Regions from separate parts of the Lysinibacillus sp. NPDC098008 genome, predicted to be linked through region 3. Evidence: riboswitches for the same ligand, from Rfam matches in the RefSeq annotation. Region 3 holds a riboswitch; each other region holds the start of a gene.

Evidence for each region. A riboswitch is a leader RNA that binds a small molecule or an ion and turns the genes downstream of it on or off. The one in region 3 is predicted to bind lysine.
Region 1: linked by a shared signal. The riboswitch ahead of ACIQVU_RS06015 (aspartate kinase) and the one ahead of ACIQVU_RS16230 (amino acid permease) in region 3 are both predicted to bind lysine.
Region 2: linked by a shared signal. The riboswitch ahead of ACIQVU_RS18895 (transporter substrate-binding domain-containing protein) and the one ahead of ACIQVU_RS16230 (amino acid permease) in region 3 are both predicted to bind lysine.

The regions. Positions count from the first base shown of each region.
Region 1 covers NZ_JBIWBA010000004.1:23,921-31,622, reverse strand. Annotated here, with positions in the region: gene ACIQVU_RS06045 (fatty acid metabolism transcriptional regulator FadR) at 52-633, shown strand; gene ACIQVU_RS06040 (enoyl-CoA hydratase) at 648-1,421, shown strand; gene ACIQVU_RS06035 (electron transfer flavoprotein subunit beta/FixA family protein) at 1,533-2,306, shown strand; gene ACIQVU_RS06030 (electron transfer flavoprotein subunit alpha/FixB family protein) at 2,357-3,334, shown strand; gene trxA (thioredoxin) at 3,505-3,816, shown strand; gene uvrC (excinuclease ABC subunit UvrC) at 3,921-5,711, shown strand; lysine riboswitch at 5,768-5,946, shown strand; gene ACIQVU_RS06015 (aspartate kinase) at 6,041-7,267, shown strand; gene ACIQVU_RS06010 (YslB family protein) at 7,403-7,702, opposite strand, start outside.
Region 2 covers NZ_JBIWBA010000034.1:14,968-22,669, forward strand. Annotated here, with positions in the region: gene ACIQVU_RS18885 (amino acid ABC transporter ATP-binding protein) at 1-523, opposite strand, end outside; gene ACIQVU_RS18890 (amino acid ABC transporter permease) at 536-1,261, opposite strand; gene ACIQVU_RS18895 (transporter substrate-binding domain-containing protein) at 1,398-2,261, opposite strand; lysine riboswitch at 2,380-2,566, opposite strand; gene odhB (2-oxoglutarate dehydrogenase complex dihydrolipoyllysine-residue succinyltransferase) at 2,916-4,151, opposite strand; gene ACIQVU_RS18905 (2-oxoglutarate dehydrogenase E1 component) at 4,245-7,070, opposite strand; gene ACIQVU_RS18910 (sensor histidine kinase) at 7,303-7,702, opposite strand, start outside.
Region 3 covers NZ_JBIWBA010000022.1:3,084-10,785, forward strand. Annotated here, with positions in the region: gene ACIQVU_RS16215 (nitric oxide synthase oxygenase) at 1-309, shown strand, start outside; gene ACIQVU_RS16220 (hypothetical protein) at 416-952, shown strand; gene ACIQVU_RS16225 (CynX/NimT family MFS transporter) at 976-2,187, opposite strand; lysine riboswitch at 2,365-2,541, shown strand; gene ACIQVU_RS16230 (amino acid permease) at 2,623-4,077, shown strand; gene ACIQVU_RS16235 (GNAT family N-acetyltransferase) at 4,139-4,810, opposite strand; gene ACIQVU_RS16240 (GNAT family N-acetyltransferase) at 4,926-5,597, opposite strand; gene ACIQVU_RS16245 (carbon-nitrogen hydrolase family protein) at 5,581-6,462, opposite strand; gene ACIQVU_RS16250 (Nramp family divalent metal transporter) at 7,132-7,702, opposite strand, start outside.

The DNA of each region.
Region 1 (7,702 bases), on a different contig from region 3:
AGGTAAGCTTGTATGAGGATGTGCGCATGTTTTTTAGGTGGTGATATAAGAGTGAAACGAGATAAGCCAAAATATAAGCAAATTATTGATGCAGCTGTCATCGTTATTGCAGAAAATGGGTATCACCAAGCGCAAGTATCGAAAATCGCCAAACAGGCAGGGGTGGCCGACGGAACAATCTATTTATATTTTAAAAATAAAGAAGATATATTAATTTCTGTCTTTAATGAAAAAATGGCTGTTTTTGTAGAGTCATTACAAGATATAATAGAAAATGGAAGTTCATCGAGAGATAAACTTTCTCGAATGATTGAAAATCATTTTAAGGTTCTAGCGACAGATCGATACCTAGCAACTGTCACGCAGTTAGAGCTTCGCCAATCAAATAAAGACTTACGACTAAAAATTAATGCAGTATTACGCGAGTATTTACAGCTACTGGATCAAATTTTAATCGAAGGTATGCTTTCAGGTGAGCTTAATCAGACGATGGATGTACGCTTGGCACGTCAAATGGTTTTTGGCACAATTGACGAAACTATTACAACGTGGGTTATGAATGACTATCGATATGATTTACTGGAACAAGTTCCAAAGGTTCAGGCATTAATCTTGAACGGTATTAAAGCTTAAAAGGATGTGGAGAAATGGAATTTCTAAGTTGGAAAGTGGAAGATGGCGTAGCGATTATTACAATTGCACGTCCGCCAGCAAATGCATTATCTCGCGGAATCATTACAGAAGTAAATGATGTATTAGATGCTGTTGAAAATGATGACGCTGTAAGAGTTCTTGTCCTTCATGGTGAAGGCCGTTTCTTCTCTGCTGGCGCAGATATTAAAGAATTTACTGAGGTAAGCTCTGGAGAAGAGTTTACAAAGCTAGCAAGTAATGGTCAGCAAGTGTTTGAGCGTGTTGAAACATTCTCTAAGCCTGTCATTGCAGCTATTCATGGCGCAGCATTAGGCGGTGGACTTGAATTGGCAATGAGCTGTCATATGCGCTTTGTGACAGAATCCGCAAAGCTAGGTTTACCTGAGCTACAATTAGGGCTTATTCCTGGCTTTGGTGGTACACAGCGCTTACCACGCTATGTTGGTGTAGCAAAGGCGGCTGAGATGATGTTTACAAGCGAACCAATCTCTGGTGCTGAGGCTGTGCAATGGGGCTTAGCGAACCGTGCATTTTCAGATGAAGCATTAATAGATGAAACATTAACGATTGCTAAGAAAATTGCTAAGAAAAGTCCAGTAGCATTAAAAGCAGCTATTCAAACATTGCAATATGCAAAGCATGCTTCATTCTATGAAGGCATCGAAGCAGAGGCAAAATCCTTTGGCACAGTATTTGTCACAGAGGATGCAAAAGAAGGCATACAAGCGTTTATTGAAAAACGTGAGCCTGTATTTACTGGTAAATAAAATTCCCAATGTCGATAGCTATACATATGTTATCGATGTTATTGAAACTAAAAATATATAATATTTATAAGTTTACTTAGAATTATAAAACGTTCCAGGAGGTATGGATATATGAATATTTTTGCATTAATTAAACGTACGTTTGATACAGAAGAAAAAATCGTTGTGTCGGGTGGCAAAATTCAAGAGGATGGTGCAGAATTCATTATTAACCCTTATGATGAGTATGCCATTGAAGAGGCAATCCAAGTGCGTGATGCTGCTGGTGGTAAAGTAACGGTTGTCACAATTGGCGGCGAGGATGCAGAGAAGCAATTACGTACAGCGCTTGCTATGGGTGCAGATGAAGCAGTGCTTATTAATACAGAAGATGACTTAGACGAATTAGACCAAAATGCAGCTGCTTATCTTTTAGCTGAATATTTAAAAGATAAAGATGCTGATTTAATTTTAACAGGAAATGTTGCGATTGATGGTGGTTCTGGTCAAGTAGGTCCGCGTGTTGCTGACCTATTAGATATTAACTATGTAACAACAATTACAAATCTTGAAATTGATGGTACAACTGCAAAAATTGTACGTGATATTGAGGGGGACTCAGAGGTAATTGAAACATCTTTACCACTTTTAGTAACAGCTCAACAAGGTTTAAATGAGCCGCGTTATCCATCTCTACCAGGTATTATGAAAGCGAAAAAGAAACCGCTTGCAGAGCTTGAGCTAGATGATTTAGATATCGATGAAGACGATGTAGAAGTAAAGATTGAAACAGTAGATATTTTCCTACCTGCTCAAAAGGCAGCAGGACGCATTTTGGAAGGTGATCTTTCTGCACAAGTAAAAGAGCTGGTAAATCTACTTCATACAGAAGCAAAAGTCGTGTAACGAATAAAAGCGATCAATCGAATCTTAAAGGGTAACGGAGGGAATATGCTATGTCAAAAAAAGTATTAGTATTAAGTGAAGTTCGTGAAGGAAGCTTACGTAATGTTTCATTTGAAGCCATTGCAGCTGCAAAGCAAATCGCTGATGGTGGTGAAGTTGTTGGCGTATTATTAGGGGATGCAGTAGCAGATTTAACAGGTCCATTATTTGAATACGGTGCAGATCGTGTTATTACAGTGGAGCACCCACATTTAAAACAATATACATCTGATGGCTATAGCCAAGCATTATTAGCTGTTATTGAACAAGAAAAACCGGAGGGAATTGTCTTTGGTCATACAGCGAATGGGAAAGATTTATCACCAAAAATTGCGAGTAAATTACAAGCAGGTCTTGTATCGGATGTGACAGCTATTGAAGGTGCTGGCGATGATGCTGTCTTTATTCGCCCAATCTACTCTGGTAAAGCTTTCGAAAAAGTGAAAGTAAAAGATGGCGTTGTATTGGCATCCATTCGTCCAAACAATATTACACCACTCGAAAAAGTAGCAGGTAAAACAGGTGATGTTTCTGCTGTGACTGTAGATATTACAAACCTACGCACAATTATTAAAGAGGTTGTTCGTAAATCGTCAGAAGGGGTTGACTTATCAGAGGCGAAAGTAGTTGTTGCTGGGGGTCGTGGTGTAAAATCTGAAGAAGGCTTTGAGCCATTAAAAGAACTTGCAGATTTACTTGGTGGTGCAGTTGGTGCATCACGTGGTGCATGTGACGCTGAGTATTGCGACTATTCACTACAAATCGGTCAAACTGGTAAAGTTGTAACACCTGATCTTTATATTGCAGCAGGTATTTCTGGGGCTATTCAGCATTTAGCTGGTATGTCTAACTCTAAAGTAATTGTTGCCATCAATAAAGACCCAGAGGCGAATATTTTCAAAGTAGCTGATTATGGTATTGTAGGCGATTTATTTGAAGTGATTCCGCTTCTAATTGAAGAATTTAAAGCATTAAAAGTAAATGCTTAAATAGTAGGGCTGAGGAAGCTAATTCCTCAGCTTTTTATATGACTACGGAAAGCTTGATATAGCATGAATAAGCGATAGAAGGGTAAAAAATACATTCTAGGCAGATTGTTCGCTCAAGTGAATTTATCCATGCTATACTACAAGCATAGTAAGTTTAAGGAGGATTTCAAATGGCAATTGTACACGCAACGGACGCTACGTTCCAAGATGATATTAAAGAGGGGTTAGTGCTAGTAGACTTTTGGGCTGCTTGGTGTGGACCATGTAAAATGATCGGACCAGTTCTTGAAGAAATGGACGCTGAAGGAAGCGCAGCTAAAATTGTAAAAGTGGATGTAGACAACAACCAAGGCACAGCAGCACAATATCAAATTATGTCCATCCCATCTTTACTATTATTTAAAGATGGCGAATTAGTTGATAAAACTGTAGGCTTCCAACCTAAAGAAGCACTAGAAGCATTTATCGCAAAACATGCGTAAGCAATGAAATTTACAAAAGTCGAACCATCTATAGATGTGTTCGGCTTTTTTTCGTTATAATAATATCATAAATAGAAATTTTAGGAGATGGGGGCAGGTAGGCAATGAATGATTTAATAAAACGTAAGCTTGAAATTTTACCAGATCAGCCTGGCTGCTATTTGATGAAGGATCGACAGGGGATCATTATTTATGTGGGGAAAGCCAAAATATTAAAAAATCGTGTGCGCTCCTATTTTACAGGTACACATGAGGGGAAAACGCAACGACTTGTTGGTGAAATTGAGGATTTTGAGTATATTGTGACATCCTCTAATATTGAAGCACTTATTTTAGAGCTAAATCTTATTAAATTACATGACCCTAAGTACAATGTCATGCTAACAGATGATAAAACATATCCCTATTTAAAAATTACCAATGAAAAATATCCTCGCCTTCTAACAACACGTAAAGTAAAAAAAGATAAGGCGAAATATTTTGGTCCTTATCCAAATGCCTATGCAGCAAATGAAACAAAAAAGCTTCTAGATCGTCTATATCCGCTACGAAAATGTGTGCAATTGCCATCTAAAGTTTGCTTATATTATCATATGAACCAATGTTTAGCACCGTGCGTCAAAGATATTGAGCAGCAAGTTTATCAAGAGATGATTGAGGATATAACGAAGTTTTTAAATGGCGGTGTTGAGGCTGTTAAAAAGGAGCTTGAAGTGAAAATGCTGGCAGCTGCTGAAAATTTAGAGTTTGAGCGAGCAAAGGAGTTTCGAGATCAAATCGCACATATTGAAACGGTGATGCAAAAACAAAAAATTGTGTCAAATGATACAACAAATCGTGATATATTCGGCTATGCCGTTGAAAAAGGCTGGATGTGTGTTCAGGTGTTCTTTGTGCGACAAGGCAAGCTTATTGAGCGTGATGTTTCGATTTTCCCAATTTATCAAGAAGCAGAGGAGGAATTTTTAACATTTGTTGGACGTTTTTATGAAAAGCCTGAACATATTAAGCCAAAGGAGATTTTTATTCCACAGGCAATTGATGCAGCTATTTTAACAGAGCTATTAGCGATCAAAGTATTAACACCAAAGCGAGGACAAAAAAAGGAACTTGTTGATCTTGCCACTAAAAATGCTGAAATTGCAGTGGCAGCAAAATTCCAGCTCATTGAACGGCAGGAAGAGCGAACAATTGGTGCATGTGAGGCACTTGGAGAAGCAATGGGCATCTCTGCGCCCCTGCGCATTGAAGCTTTTGATAATAGCCATATGCATGGAGCTGATGCGGTTTCTGCAATGGTTGTATTTGTCGATGGCAAACCTGCTAAAAAGGAATATCGTAAATATAAAACACGTACAGCTGCCAAACATGATGACTATGGTGCAATGCAAGAGGTGATACGTCGACGCTATACACGCGTTTTAAAGGAAGGCTTACCGCTCCCAGATTTAGTATTAATTGATGGTGGGAAGGGGCAAATGGAAGTGGCTCGCGAAGTATTAGAGGATGAGCTTGGACTTGTTATACCGATTGCAGGTTTAGCAAAGGATGATAAACATAATACATCACAGTTGTTGTTTGGCGATCCCCCAGAAGTAATTGCCCTAAAGCGTACAAGCGATGGCTTTTACTTGCTACAGCGTATTCAAGATGAGGTACACCGCTTTGCCATTACTTTCCTGCGTCAGCAGCATGAGAAGCATGCTATCCAGTCTGTGCTTGATCATATTGAGGGTGTAGGTCCAAAACGAAAACAGCAATTGTTAAAGCATTTTGGCTCAGTAAAAAAAATTCGTGAGGCTAGTGAACTTGCCTTACAGGAGGCTGGAATGCCAGCTCATCTAGCAAGCAATATCTATGCCTATTTTCAGCAACAGTCATTGTCAAAGGAATAAACATATGCTAAGGTTATGAATACAAAGGCTAGACAAATTAAATACTTCACTATTTAAGTGATGATAGAGGTGCAAGGTTCAAAAGTAACACGATTGAGGATGAACAAATCCAAGGACATTGTGTGAAAGGGGAGCTTGCCGAAGTATAGCATTGTTGTTTCCAGTGCTGTACTGGTTTTGCATTTAAGAGATGTAAGACTGTCGATTCTAAACGTTTCGGAGAGCTATCACACATGCACAAGTTACGTTTATTGTACATGTTATCAGCAGCTTTCACGTTATGTGAAAGCTGCTTTTAGTTTTCTGGAGAAACAGAGAGGGGAATACAAATGGCTAGAATTGTGATGAAATGTGGAGGAGCTATTTTAGCTTCCACTGAACAAATTCAAGAAATGGCTCAAAGAGCTATTGCAGAAAAGGATAGAGGGCTAGATGTGATTGTTGTAGTTGCTGGCATAGGGCAATCTGCAAATGAGATAAAAAGAATGGTGCAGCATTTAACAGATGAGGTATCAAAGCGAGAGCTAGCTGTACTTATGTCAACATGCTCGCAGCAGTCAAGTGCCTTATTGGCTATTACACTACAGGAAGCAGGATATGGTGCGGTGTCATTAACAGGGTGGCAAGCAGGTATTCATACAGATCGTATATATAGTCATGCACGTATCGATTATTTAGATGTTAGTCGTATCGAAGAGCATTTTACACAAGGCAGTATTGTGGTTGTTGCTGGTGAGCAAGGCATTGACGATATGAATAATATAACAACGCTTGGCAAAGGGGGAGCTGAAACAACTGCTGTAGCGCTAGCTGTAGCATTGAAAGCAGAGCGTGTTGATATTTATACAGATGTTGATGGTGTTTATACAGCAGACCCTCGTTATGTAGCAAAGGCTCAGCAGCTACAGGAAATTTCCTATGATGAAATGCTAGAGCTAGCCAATTTAGGATCACAAGTTATTCATCCACGTGCGATAGAGTTGGCAAAGAAATTTCAAATGCCTGTAATTATACGTGCTAGTTCGGGGCAATCAGTAGGCACTTTATTGAAGGAGGAAGTTGAGATGGAGAAAAATTTAGTTGTTCGTGGTGTGGCCTTTGAGTCAGATATTATTCGTTTAACAGTTGGCTATGATACATATTCTGATGCTTCGTTAGCTGATATTTTTACAGTGCTTGCGGAAAATCATATTAATGTAGATATTATTGTTCAAGCCATTATTGATGGAGTGAAGCCGACTGTGTCATTCTCGATTTTAAAAGAGGAGTTTGCAGACGCATTACGTGTTTTAGAGGATAGCAAATTATCGCTAGGCTTTAACTTTGCAGACTTTGAGATTGGATTAGCGAAAGTATCCATCATTGGCTCAGGTATGGCATCTAATCCTGGTGTTGCTGCACGTATGTTTGATCGCTTACGTTGTGAAAATATCCCAGTTAAAATGGTAAGCACATCTGAAATTAAAGTATCTGTTGTTGTACCACAGGATGAGATGATTCGTGCAGCAAATGCATTGCATGATGAATTTAATTTAGAGCAAACGATTTATATATAATGAGGCGTGTTAATAGACCTTTGTTTCACAGACTTTGCCTTACCATAATCAATAGATGAATATCTTCTATAATAATAGTAGAAACTGTAATAAAAAAGGGGAAATCTCATATTCATCAGAGATTTCCTCTTTTTGTCACTTTGCAGATATGATATGTTCCTTAGCATCCCATTTTACTGTAAACATAACATATTGTTGCTTCTCACGCTTTTCATCATAGCATTCTGTTAACAAGCCCTTTTCGAGCTGAATTTGTTCAGCTATAAATCCTGCCTCAAGTCTAAAGCTGCGCTGCTTCATTTGCAGTAGTTCGGGGTCATTTGTCAATTGAAAAATGCGCCCATCCTTTGATTCCTTGATAAGCTCTAATGTACCCCAACAGGCATCTGTGAAAAATGCGATTAATTCGCCTTGTGTTTTACAGGGAAACTTGCG
Region 2 (7,702 bases), on a different contig from region 3:
CAACCATTTCAGGGTCAAGGGCTGATGTAGGCTCATCAAACAGCATCACATCAGGGTTCATTGATAAGGCACGTGCAATCGCTACACGCTGTTTTTGTCCACCTGATAGCTGGCGAGGCTTGGCATTGACATATTGATCCATGCCAACGATTTTTAAATATTTCAGCGCGATTTCCTCTGCATCCTTTTTAGAGCGCTTTAGTACCTTCATTTGTCCTACTGTACAGTTACTTAACACATTGTGGTTATTAAATAAATTAAATTGCTGAAACACCATTCCTAAATGTGTACGATATTCATCGATATTATGCTTGTCATTGAGGATATCCTCCCCTTTATAAATAATCTGACCACCACTTGGCGTTTCTAATAAATTAATGCAGCGCAGCAATGTTGATTTACCAGAGCCAGAGGAGCCGATTAAACAGACAACCTCACCCTTTTCCACTTGAAAATTCACATCTTTTAACACTTGGTTACGTCCAAATGATTTACTTAAATGCTCGATTTTAATGACTGTCATTTGTGCGCCCCCCTATACAGCTTCCTTTTGTTCTTTTTGATAGGCATCAGGCCCATCCAAACGTTTTTCAACATAGAGCAGAATGCGCGATGCGGTAAATGTCATGATGAAATAAAGCACACATGCCACAAAGAATGACTCAAAATAACGGAAGTTGTTGCCCGCAATTGATTTTGTTTGGAAGAATAGCTCCGTTACACCAATAACATTTAATACGGCTGTATCTTTAATATTCATAATTAATTGGTTGCCTGTTGCTGGCAGTATATTGCGTGCAACTTGTGGCAATACCACATGGAACATGATTTTAACATGGTTCATCCCAATCGCTGATGCCGCCTCATATTGACCTTTATCGATGGACACAATTCCACCACGTACAATTTCTGCCATATAAGCACCTGTATTCAGCGACACAACGACAATCCCCGCTGTAATAAAGTGCATATCAATGCCAAATGCAATATCTAATCCGTAGTAAACAACCATTGCTTGTACAATCATTGGTGTACCACGGAAAAATTCAACATAGCATGTTAGTATAAAATTAATAAGCTTTAAGCTATAAAATTTCACACCTTTTTTACGAACAGGAATCGTATGCATAATTCCGATGAAAAATCCGATAAATGCACCAATAATTGTACTAATAATCGAAATCAGTAACGTATAATACGCACCTCGTAAAAACATTTGCCAGTTGTTTTCAATAATTGAAAGTATCCATTCAAGACTCATGAAGCTCCTCCTCACAATATCATGTTGCCTGTGTAGTTCTATGTTTACTAGCATCGTATCATTATGTAGAGAGGTTCTCATTTTAATAATGATGAAATAATCATGCACGGACTAGCAACTAGCCCGTGCAATGTTATTATTGTGCTGCTGGTTGTTGGGCAATTGCCTCTTCCATAATTTGTTGACGCTCATCTTCTGAAATACCCTTTAAAATTTCATTGATTTTCTCAAGATTTGCATCATCTTTACGTAAGCCTACAGCAATAGATGTGTTAGAAAGGTCTGTATCAAAGCCTTGACCTTCTTCAAATGAAACATATGTGAATTTATCGTTCGCCGCTGCTGCTGAGATACCTTCTGGACGCTCGGCTACATAGCCGTCAATTTTGCCAGCCTCTAATGCCACACGCATTGCTGGGAAGTTTTCCATCGCTGTTTGCTTTTCTACACCGTCAATTTGATCGATTACATCATAGTTCGATGTATTTAATTGTGATGTAATTTTCGCGCCTGAGAAATCTTGAATCGATGTTGCCTTTTCAAATTCGCTGCCTTTTTTCACAACGATGACAAAATCAGATGTGTAATAGTTTTCTGTAAAATCAATTGTTTTCTTACGCTCTGCTGTTGGTGACATACCTGCGATAATGGCATCAATTTTATTGGATTGTAATGCTGGTACTAGTCCATCCCATTCTAATTTCACAATCACTAGCTCTTTGCCTAAGCCTTCAGCGATTTTTTTCGCCATTTGTACATCATAGCCGCCTGCATATTCTGCATTATCGGCAATTTTTACTGCGCCATTGGCATCACCCTGCTGTGTCCAGTTAAAAGGTGGATAACCAGCCTCCATGCCAATACGGAATTCACCGCCACTTTCTTCTGTGTCGCCTTCAGCATCGCCTGTGCTACCTTCATTTTTGTCGCTTGTGCCACATGCCGCTAGCACAATTGCCGTCATGATCGACAGCATTACTAACAACCATTTTCTTTTCATAAAAAACGCCCCTTTTCTGTCAAAAAATAAAACAACTGTATGAAAAAAGACCTAAGTTTCTGAACTTAGGTCTTGCCTTTTATAACAGTTGCCCAAATCCTCACTATACTTTCCATATTTCCGAGATAGCACAACCTAGTAAACCTGGAAAGCAATTTACTAGGACAGTCCTGCACTTATTCACTGCAGACCCAGCATAAAAGTACGAGCTCCTTTTATACTTCGGCGATAGTTCCTTCTTCACTGTGTCCTCGCTTGCTTATACTCAACAATGAACTAATAAATATCGCGCCTCTACCTCACCTATTGATACGAGTGAGGTTTGTCTATTTAATTGATACTTAGATACTACTATATAATGAATAGATTCGTCAAGCTCATTTTATCACTTTTCTGACTAATGACAATATTAGGGGATTATACTTGCTCTATCCATTGTCAAGCATGCTATTTTAACAATAAACACACTATATTCAACAAATATTTATTATAAAACAATTATTTATATGTAAAAAGATAGAGAGAGGTAATTTCTTTATAGAGCATAGACGGCAGAGCTTTGTCTGTAAAAACAGAAAAGGGCTGTCTGGAAAGATCACTCTTTTCAGACAGCCCTTGGCTAAAATCCTGCAGTGGTTGCAAAGGAGGTTATAATTATGAATTTAATAATAAGTCTTCAGGGTTCTCGATTAATTCTTTTACTGTTTTTAAGAAGCCTACTGAATCTTTACCATCAATAATACGATGGTCATATGATAATGCCACGTACATCATTGGACGGATTTCGATCTCGTTGTTCACTACTACTGGGCGTTGAACAATTGAGTGCATACCTAAAATACCAGCTTGTGTACCGTTCATAATTGGTGTTGACATTAATGAACCGAATACACCACCATTAGTAATCGTGAATGAACCGCCTGCCATGTCGTTTAAGCCTAATTTTTTGTCGCGTGCTTTTTTCGCTAACTCTGCGATATCCTTTTCGATTTCTGCAAAGTTTTTGCTGTTTGCATCACGTACAACTGGTACAACTAAGCCTTCTTCTGTTGATACAGCGATACCGATATCGAAGAAATTGTTTAAGTGAATTTCGTCACCATTGATTTGTGCATTTACATAAGGGTATTTTTTAAGTGCTGCTACAACCGCTTTTGTGAAGAATGACATAAAGCCTAATTTAATGTCGTTATCTTTCACAAATTGCTCTTGCTTGCGTTTACGTAATGCCATAATGTTTGTCATGTCAATTTCGTTGAATGTTGTTAACATTGCTGTTGATTGCTTTACTTCTAATAAGCGTTTGGCAATTGTTTGACGACGACGAGACATTTTTTCGATTGTTACACGGTTTGTTTCTTCTGCTGGTGCAAATACAACAGGACCGTTTGTAGTAGTGATTGGTGCTGCTACAGCAGGAGCTGCTGGTGCTGTACCATGTGCTGCTACATCTTGTACACGTACACGACCTTGTGGGTCTACTGGAGATACCGCTGAAAGGTCAATACCTTTTTCACGTGCTAGCTTACGTGCTGCTGGTGATGCAATCACACGCTCGTTAGATGCTTCTTCTACTACTGGAGCTGCCGCTGCTGGCGTTGGTGCTGCTTGTGCTTCAGTTGGAGCCGCTGCTGCTGGTGCAGGTGCTGCGCCTTCGCCTGCTTCTACTACTGCGATAACTTGACCAACTAATACAGTATCGCCTTCTTCAGCTAAAATTTGTGTTAATACACCTGCTTCTTCAGAAATGATTTCAGCGTTTACTTTATCTGTTTCAAGTTCAACGATGAATTCACCTTTTTCAACGCGATCGCCCACTTTTTTTACCCATTGTGCGATACTACCTTCTGTAATCGATTCTGCTAATTCAGGGACTTTAATTTCAGCCACTTTTATTTCCTCCTTTGATTAACGTGCCTTATGCACATAAAAGGGCTACTGCTCTAGGCAAGTAGCCCAGCTGTCAAAAATTGATCTGTGATGTTATTTAACCTTTACTGGCTCAGCAACTGCCGCTTCAATAACGGCTGCTTGTGCTGCTTTATGGGAATCTGCATCGCCTTCAGAAGTAGAGCTCATTGCAGGACGTCCTACATAACGAAGCTGTTTACCTGCTGAAAGTTCATGTAATGTTTCGAGTGCATAATTCCATGTACCTTGGTTTTTAGGTTCTTCTTGTACCCATACGATTTCCTTCACATTAGGATACTTAGCAATAATACCAGCAACTTGCTCTTTTGGGAATGGGTAAAGTTGTTCCACACGAATAATGTGTAGGTGGTCGAAGCCTTCCCCGTCCTTCACGCGTTCTGCTAAGTCGATCATTACTTTACCTGTACCTAAAACAATGCGCTCTACAGCCTCTGGTTTTGTTCCTAAGCCTGGCTGTTCAATTACTTCTTGGAATGAGCCATTTGCTAATTGCTCAGCACTAGCTGCAGCTAATGGATGGCGCAGTAATGATTTTGGTGATACAACCACAAGTGGACGTACCCCTTCTGTGCCTAATAATGCTGCTTGGCGGCGCAATAAGTGGTAGTAGTTTCCTGCATTTGAGCAGTTTGCTACAAACCAGTTATTTTCCGCTGACATTTGTAAATAACGTTCCATACGGCTTGATGAGTGCTCTGGACCTTGGCCTTCATACCCATGTGGTAATAAAATAACTAGACCAGACTTTTGACCCCATTTCGCACGTGCCCCTGAAATAAAGTTATCAAACATCACTTGAGCCATGTTCGCGAAGTCACCGAATTGTGCTTCCCACACTGTTAGCACATGGTTGTTTTCTAAGTTATAGCCATATTCAAAGCCAACTACACCCGCTTCAGTTAACGGTGAGTTATACACTGAGAATGATGCATTTGCACCTGAAATATGATGCAGTGGTGTAAAGACATTGCCATTGTTTTTATCGTGTAATACTAAGTGGCGTTGTGAGAATGTACCACGCTGTGCATCCTGACCAGTAAAGCGCACTGGTGTGCCATCTTGAATAATTGTTGCATATGCTAATGTTTCTGCATGTCCCCAATCGATTTTAGCAGAAGCAAAAGTATCACGACGTTTTTCTAAAATTTTGCCGAGCTTTTTCTGTGGTTCGAAGTTGTCTTCAAACACTAAAAGCTCTTCATTAATTTTTTCTAAACGCTCTGCTCCTACCGCTGTATCCAGTTGTGGGAACTCTATTTTTAGTTCTTCTGGCATTTCTAATGGGTCGTGTGCATCTTTTGCAGCCATTTCTTTCACATGGTCATATGCAGCTTGCATTTCAGCATAAACGGCTGTATCTAATGCAGCAACCTCTTCAGCTGATACAAGACCTTCTGCTACTAATTGCTGACCATATAATGCACGTACTGTTTCATGCTTCGCAACCAATTTATATGTTTCTGGGTTTGTTACTGTTGGATCATCTGTTTCATTATGACCATGACGACGATAGCCAATTAAGTCAACTACGATATCTTTACCGAATTTTTGACGGTAGCTAGCGGCAAAGCGACCAACAAGGACAACTGCCTCTGGGCTATCTGCATTGACATGGACAACTGGTACTTCGTAGCCTTTTGCTGGGTCAGAAGAATAAATAGATGAACGTGAGTCTTGCTGTTCTGTTGTGAAACCAATCATATTGTTGGCAATAATATGGATTGTCCCACCTGTTGTAAAGCCTTCTGTTTTCGCAAAGTTTAATACTTCTGTTACAATCCCTTGACCTGGGAATGCCGCATCACCATGCACAAGAATACCTAAGCCCTTTGTACGGTCATGAGTAGCTTGACCTGGTTTTGACGTATCATCCTGTGTAGCACGTGTAGCCCCAAGTACCACTGGATTCCCAACCTCTAAGTGTGATGGGTTATAAGCAAGCTTCACATTCATCCCTGATTCACGTTGATAAGACGCACCCATGTGATACTTTACATCACCTGTCCAGCCTTTTGTAATAGCAAGGCGGCCATGCTCTGGCATAAATAAATCATTGGAAACATGTGCAAAATCAGCGAACATCATATCATATGGTTTATTTAAAATATGTGTTAAGACATTTAAACGACCACGGTGTGCCATCCCAATGCGAACATTTTCGACATTATCTGCCTCTACAGTTTTTAAAATTTCATCAAATAGAACGATTTGCGTATCTAAGCCCTCACCAGAGAAACGCTTTTGTCCTACAAATGTCTTATGAATAAATTTTTCAAAATTTTCAACATGTGTTAAACGATCTAATAGTGCTTTTTTCTCATCAGCTGTTAATGCTTGCTGGAAAGCACCTGATTCAATTTGTGCTTGAATCCATTCACGCTCTTCTGTTGCTGTTACATGACTATATTCAAAAGCTACTTTATCTGTATATACAGCTTTTAAATAGTCGATTGCATCCTTACCATTTTTCACGTTTGCTGGCACATCTTTGAAGAAGATTGCTGCAGGAATGGCTGCTAAATCGGCAGCGCTTAAGTTGAACGCACTTTCTTCGATTGGAGCTGTTTGCAGTTCACGATTTTTCAGCGGATAAATATCTGCTGCTAAATGCCCTTGTGAACGAATTGCTTTTGCTAATTTGACAGCGGCTAACACTTTTTTATAATCGCCAGCAGGAGCCGCTGCTGTATGACTAGCTACAGCTACTTCACCTTCCACTACTACTGGTGCACCAAATTGTTGAAATAAAGAAACTAACTCTGGTTCTACTTCTTCAGGAGCCTGTAAGAATAAGTCGTATTGCTCCATCACATATCCTAAGTTAGGACCAGAGAAAGCTGACCATGGAGAACTTACAGTTGTAACGTTGTTCGACATGAAAAATGACCTCCAAATTTTGCCTTTTGGCAGTTGCATTAATTAAATTGCAATTAATTATATAATATTTCACTGTTCTTTAAAAGGTTGTTGTTCATTGTTTTTCCATAATTTAAAGAACATTTTTTCCACTTCAATCTTACTACTCTTCACAAAAAATACAACTCTTTTTAGCAAATTAAGCAATTTTTTTCGCGAAGGATAGAATTCCGAAATAAAGCATAGATTTTTCTTAATATTTTAGCGGAATTTTTAATGAGAAAACGGTTCCAACATTTACTTCACTCTTGACTTCTACTGAGGCATTATACTTTTCAAGCAACATCTTCGAAATACTCAGCCCTAAGCCTGTCCCACCAATTTGCCGATTTCGGGCTTCATCCACTCGGTAAAAACGATCAAAGATAAATGGGATATTCTCTTCTGCTATTCCTATACCATTATCCGCAATTTCTAAACACGCATAATTACCAGCCATTGACAGCGAAAGCTGAATCTCAGGTATTTTTTCACAATAACGAATTGCGTTCTCAATGATATTGCGAATGATTTGACTAAGTGCATTTTCCGTTATAAATAATGGACCGATTTCGTCCTTTTTCGACAGCGTCATGCGCGCCTTTGGGTATAGC
Region 3 (7,702 bases):
ATTGCGGAGATATTTAACCTTGATACAACAAAGCAAGCTTCTCTTTGGCGTGACCGTGCACTAGTTGAGCTTAATATTGCAGTGCTTCATTCCTTTAAAGAAGATGGAGTGAGCATTGTGGATCATCATACAGCAGCGCAACAGTTTAAATTATTTGAAGAGGCAGAGGCATCAGTAGGGAGAGAGGTTACAGGTAATTGGACATGGTTAATTCCACCGTTATCGCCTGCAACTACTCATATTTTTCATAAGCCATATGTGAATGTTTATCATACGCCAAATTATTTTTATCAAAAGCCATGCTATTAATCGCCGAAGGGCTATCGGACTATCCTGATAGCCTAATTTTCTATTAAATTAATAAAGATGCTGTTACACTAAATATACTTTATGTTCTAAGAGAGGGTGAGTCAGTATGCTAAACGAGCATATTCCAAATATCCCGTGGCAGCAATTGACAACGGCTTATGGCAGAGGAACGACTATTCCTCAACTAATTGAGCAAGAGCAATATCAACAGCTAGCCACATTAATTGAGCATCAAGGTACACTTTGGCAGGCAACGCCATGGACTTTGTTAATTCCTTTAAAACGACTTACTGGCAAAAATAAAGAGGATGTGACTTTACAAGAAATAGAACTTTATTTAAGTGTAGCATCCGTTATTACAAAAGATTCCCTCAACCCAGCAAATACTGTTTCCACCATGCAGGAGCTGCTAAATACCCAGTATTTATGGTCAGAGGAAGATGATGAACTAGAGTGGGATAAAGATTTGCCTAAAGGTTATGAACAGCAGGCATTTTTAGGCTATTATTATTTTAGTTATTTACTTTTACAAGAGGCTACTCCGATTTTTACAGCTATTGCTACTACCGATAATAGAGAAGTAGCAGACAGTCTTGCTGAATTATTAGCCTTACTTAAACAGCAAAGCAGCTGGGGAGCGTAATGTATTTTCCCAGCTGCTTTTCTTTAATGAACATATTCATCTCTAGAGGCTCTCATTGAACATAGGAAAAGTACCATTGTGACAACGACAAAGAGCCAGCCTGCAATATTCCAGCCACCGAATAAATCATGTAAGTACCCAAAAAGAATAGGGCCAATAGCAGCAAATAAATAACCGAGTGATTGTGCAAAGCCTGATAAATCTGCCGCCTCAAACGCAGTGCGAGTACGAAGCGTAAAGAACATCATTGCTAATGCAAATGAAGCACCACCTGCTAAACCTAGCAAAATCATCCATAATACCCCTAGACTTGTCCATGCCATCACAACACCTACAAAGCCCACTAAATAAAAGCTTGTAAACATTAAGACAAGAGGTCGCTGTGAAGCCATTTTACTGGCAAAAATGGGTACAGCTAATGCCATCGGAACTTGTGAAAATTGCATAATCGAAAACATCCAGCCAGCTTTATCAGGAGATAACCCTTGTGCAATATAGATTTCAGGAATCCAAGCTGCTGTTGTGTAAAATAGTAAAGACTGCAAGCCCATTGCGCCCGTTACTGCCCATGTAACAGGTGATTTCCATAATGGTGGTGTATCTGACTTTTTAGAGGCAGTAACGGATTCAGGCTTATTTGCTTTTAATTGAGGTAACCATATGACAATAGTGATTATAACAAGCACCAGTGCAATGGCTAATGCTCCTTGCCAGCCCAATGAGGAGTTAGCAATAGGATAGCTAATGCCTGCCCCAACGCCTGCGGTTAAATTCATGGACATTGTGAAAAATGCCATGAGTAAGCCTACATGATAGGGAAATTTCAATTTTAATAACCCTGGAATTAGTACGTTACCAAAGGCTATTGCTACACCAATAAGTACAGTACCAAAGACAAGCAACCCTGTTGTGCCAAGTGAGCGTAGAACAATTCCTAGTGCTAATAAAATAGTAGATAATAATAGTGTGAGCTCAAGTCCTAATTTGCGTGCTACAACTGGCGCAAATGGCGATACAACAGCGAAAGCAAGTAATGGAATCGTTGTTAGAAAGCCTGCTAATACATTAGAAATACCAAGGTCATCACGTATAAAGGATACAATTGGGCCAACAACCGTTAATGGCATTCGCAATGTAGACGCTATAAAGATGACTCCTAAAACTAATAGTAATGTTCTTCCTTTCCAGCTAATTTTTTTACTTGGATAATTAGTGGAATGATTATTTTCTGTCAAAATAAGCTCCTCCTATTCATAACCATTCTAATTGGACTACTATAACACTTTATCACAGGATTAAAAATAGTAGAAAATTCATAAAAAATTGAACATTTAACATTGTATTGAAACGGCAAAGGTCTTATGTTAATATAATAAACATCATAAATTTAATAATTATATGCCTCATGTTTGTATTGAGGTAGAGGTCGCGGTATTTATTAGTAAACTAATGGAGATGACAAGCATTGAAGAGATTAGTTGAAAGGAAATACTGCCGAAGTGTAAGGGGACTTGAAAACCTTATGCTGGGGCTGTTTCCGAAAGGAACAGAACTGTCACGTTGACACAACGTGTTGAGCTATCATTTAAAGAAACTGAGGATTAACTTAGCCATCACAGTGTTTATGTGATGGCATTTTTTTGCCTCATTAATAGGAAGGAAGCTATATCGTGAGTGAAATAAAAGTAAATCAGCTTGGTCATAAAACGCCGAAGCTGAAAAAGGAATTAAAAAGTCGCCATATTACAATGATTTCTTTAGGTGGAACAATTGGCACAGGGTTATTTTTAGCTAGCGGAGGAGCCATTGCACAAGCAGGTCCTGGGGGAGCATTGCTTGCCTATGCTTTAATTGGTGTGATGGTGTACTTTTTAATGACAAGCTTAGGAGAAATGGCTGCTTATATGCCGTCATCAGGTTCCTTTAGTACGTATGCTACAAAATTTGTAGACCCTGCTCTTGGCTTTGCATTAGGATGGAATTATTGGTATAACTGGGCAATTACTATTGCAGCAGAAATTGCAGCTGTATCCTTAATTATGAAATATTGGTTCCCAGAGAGTTCATCAGCATTATGGACAGTATTATTTATTGCAGTTGTGCTAACGTTTAATTTATTATCCGTTAAGAGCTATGGTGAGAGTGAATATTGGTTTGCGATGATTAAAGTAGCAACTGTTATTGTATTTATTATTATTAGCATCTTAATGATTTTTGGAATTTTGGGTGGACAAGCACCTGTAGGATTTACGAATTTCTTTATTAGTGATGGGCCGTTTCATGGTGGCTTCCTTGCGACATTTGGAATTTTTCTTGCCGCTGGATTTTCATTCCAAGGAACAGAGCTACTTGGCGTAACGGCTGGTGAAACAGATGATCCCGGCAAAAATATTCCAAAGGCAGTGAAATCAGTATTTTGGCGAATTATTTTATTTTATATTTTAGCGATTGCTGCAATAGGGCTATTAATCCCATTTACAGATGAGCGTTTATTGTCAGAAGATATTGCTGTATCACCGTTTACGTTAGTGTTTGATCGTTTAGGTATTGCCTTCGCTGCTTCTCTTATGAATGCCATTATTTTAACGGCTATGTTATCGGCAGGTAATTCAGGGCTATATGCAGCTTCGCGTATGCTATGGCAATTAGCAGTGGAGGGACATGCACCTAAATTCTTTACAAAGCTAAGCCGTCGAGGAATTCCAATCTATGCATTGCTTGCAACATTAGCTGTAGGTTGCTTAGCATTTTTAGCATCATTTTTCGGAGATGGCGTTGTCTATATTTGGCTGTTAAATGCTTCAGGGATGTCTGGCTTTATCGCATGGCTTGGTATTGCCTTTAGCCATTATCGCTTCCGTCGTGCTTTCGAGGCACAAGGCTTAGACCCAAAGCTTCTACCATATAAAGCTAAACTATACCCGTTTGGACCGCTCTTTGCCTTTACCGTTTGTATGATTGTTGTAGTAGGTCAAAATTACACAGCCTTTATGGGTGGTAAAATTGATTGGTATGGCGTTCTAGTTTCTTATATTGGGATACCGCTATTTTTACTGCTATGGTTTGGCTATAAGATTAAGTATAAAACGAAAATACTTCCACTTGAACAATGTGATTTACGTTAGGTGCCAAGTATGCACACAATTTCAGCCCCTGTCCATGAAAGAGGATAGGGGCTGAAATGAATTATAATGGCTGAAGTAGAATTGTTTTTCTTTTTTTCAAGTCCTCAACCATGTCGAGCCAGCGCTGTGGTTTATTAGGCAAGACTGTGTAATAATCCGTGATAAAATCTACAACTAAACTCGCTTCAATTTCTGTTATAGTAGCGTCTGTTGGCATGAAACATAAATCAAGCCCTTCTACCGCCTCCCCGTCATTTTTCCAAGAAGGATGGACGTAAGGGAAATCAAGACGCTGATAGCCAAGGTGCGATAGTACCTCGCGGCGAACATATGGATTCATCGCCATAACTCCGCCAAATGCAAAATCTTCACGCTCATAGGGATTATATATTTCTGCAAACATACCATATAGTACTTTGCCTTGCTCTTTTGCCAATCTCTCTAAATCCGCACTACGATTTACTGCCAGGTAACGCCCAATACCTAGGTTAGGCTTACCGATAATTGTGAAATCAGTCATCGCTATATTCCATGCAGGATAGTAACGATATTCAGTAGCCCCGACAACAGCGCCTTCATGGACTGCGACAAAAACGCGAATGCTTGGGTCTTCCAAAGGCTCTTTCCATAAATCAAATGCCAGAACCTCTTCAGGCGGGAAAATTTCTCCTAATAATATATGCATTTTTGCAAAAAGCGGATCCTCAATTGTTGTAATACGTTTATATTCCATTGCTACTTCCTCCTTACTATCAATTACGCCTGAGCATAATTGTACCTATCGCGAATGCTTTCGGTACATAAAGCATCTGCTGCTGACGCTTTGCTTTCGATACAAAAAGAATTTGCTAAGTCAAGATAAAAGGATTTTGCCATTCCATTAATAAAGCATAATTTAAGGATGCCTCGTCGTCTAGGTAATTTTCGACAAGTGCGAGCGGCATGCGTCCACAGCGCAATAAAAATGTTAAGACAGGATCCGTTAAATCACCATTGACGACTGACTGAACATATTGAGCTGCCGTCAGATGCTCTGCGTATTGATGGTATCCAGGCATACGCCCACCGCCAACGAGTCGATCAAGTTTTTGTTCAACAACAATTTGATACATTGCTTGCATCATTTGTTTGCCTAAATTAAGCCTTCGATACTCAGGGCTTATGCAAATATCCACTACATACAATGTATTGCCTGTTGGATCATGGCTGCGAATATAGCCGTTATCTGTCATCTCTGCCCAGCTATGCTGTGGATGTTTAGGGTCAAATTGAACACATAATGTTGTCATGGAGCCAACAATTTCTCCTGCGATTTCCACGCAAATTGCTCCCTCTGGAAACAGTGTGACATGATTTTCAAGCTGCTGTTCGTTCCACCATAATTCAGCAGGGAAAGGTGGAGGGAAGCAGGCAGCTTGCAAGCGTATCATAGCGGCAAAATCTGACTTTGTGTAATTACGAATAATAGCAGGAATGGGCTTATCACCATCAAAGACATATACCTCACTTCGATAGGTCATGACTTCCATCCTTTTCCCAATCAATATACAAATCTGTTCGTCGATCTCGCCATGTTGTGACAGAGCCCTTTTCTCGCACTTCATACAATAAATTGAGGTCAAGGTCAGCTGTCACCAGCATGTCATGATTGAGTTCACCTTCTGCGAGAAGCCCTTTTGGTGGAAAGGGGATATCGTTTGGAGAAATAATTGCTGCTTGGCCAAAATTGGCACGCATCAAATCAACAGAAATGGAACCTACTGTACCGGTTAATACAACATATACTTGATTTTCTATAGCGCGTGCATGGCTAGTATAACGTACACGATGGAAACCGTGTCGGTCATCTGTACAGGAAGGACAGAAAATCACATCTGCGCCTTTTGCTTTTGCCATTCTCACGATTTCTGGAAATTCAATATCATAGCAAGTTAAAATAGCGATCTTTCCCTTTTCTGTATCAAAAACATGCAATTGTTCACCCGCTGCCATATTCCATCCCTCTATTTCAAAGGGGGTAATATGTAATTTTGCTTGTTCTTCAATTTTTCCATCAGGATAAAACAGATGGGCAACATTGTACAAACGGCCCTCACGCTCAATAATATGTGTGCCCCCTACAATATGTGTATTGGTTGTCTTTGCAAGCGTAGTAAATAAGGTCTTGTATTGAGCTGTAAAAGCAGGTAAAGCTGTGATTTCAAGAGGCTCTCTCTTGTCATTACCGATGGACAGTAGTTGTGTTGTGAAAAGCTCTGGAAACAACACAAAATCCGCCTCATATTCTTGAGCTGTTTTTACATAATGCTCACATTGCTGTGCGAATTCGTCAAAGGAACGAATATCATGTAGATGATACTGAATAGCAGATACGCGAAGTTTCAATGCCAGTCCCCCCTTAATGATATAAGATTTACAATAATCATAGCTTGTGTTTCTTTATTTGTCATCAATTCCTTACGTCTTTATAGAGAAAGGATAATGGCATTGTTGCTTTGCGTTATGAGCAATGTCAACTGTTTTTCAAGAGCATGCCGAGGAATCAGCATGGAACCCAGCCCTTTATTTTATTACATTAATGACTTTAGAAAAGATGTAGTATCATTCCTATAATAAGGAAAATAGGTTTCTAAAATAGAGTAATTTCCTCTGTTGAGTCCATGACTCCCTTGAAATCTGTCCCATATTTCAATTCTTGTTTTATGCATAAAATATATAACGAAAAATTCAGCTTTATGTGTAGTATTGAATTAATTTAATGTGATGCTACTTAGCGTACAAAATAAATAAAACATACTAGAGATGTTAGAAGAGGGTATATGAAGCTGGAAAAGCGTATTTTACTAATAAGAGAAGATGTTCCGTTGTCATCTATTTGTACGGTATCCATTGTATCATCTAATAGAGAGAACCTTTCCTTGACTGCTACTTTTTATCCCCATTATTTTAGCAGGTGTGGCATATATATCATTTCGAAAAATTGACAAGATGGATGTTTAAGGCATTGAAACACAAATGTCAAAACCAGACACAAAGATTGTTGTGTCCGGTTTTTTAACCAAAGATTGTTTCCCATAATAAATAAACATTTAATACTACAACAATAGCAGCTACAAGCCACCCTAAAACCGTTATTAGACGATGGTTAACAAGGCTGCCCATAATGCTTCGTTTACTTGTAAACATAACAAGTGGGACAAGGGCGAAGGCAATCCCAAAGGATAATATGACCTGACTTAGAACTAAGGCATAGGTTGCATTAACCCCAGAAGCAATAATGGCTAGTGGAGGTAGCATGGTAATAGCTCGACGTAAATAAAGTGGGATTCTTTTTTGAATAAAGCCCTGCATGACGACATCACCTGCTAATGTGCCGACAGAGGAGCTAGCCAGCCCTGCAATCAGTAAACCAAGACCAAAGGAAATGGCTGCCATTGGACCAAGCGCATCCTTTAAGCCATTATAAGCAATATCTAAATCCTCCACTACAACGCCTTGTGTATGGAATACTGCTGCCGCGATAATAAGCATACTCATATTAATAGCGCCAGCAATCAGCATAGCGATAAGAATATCGATAAACTCGAAACGGAAAATACGTCTTTTTTCAACTTCATTACGACCT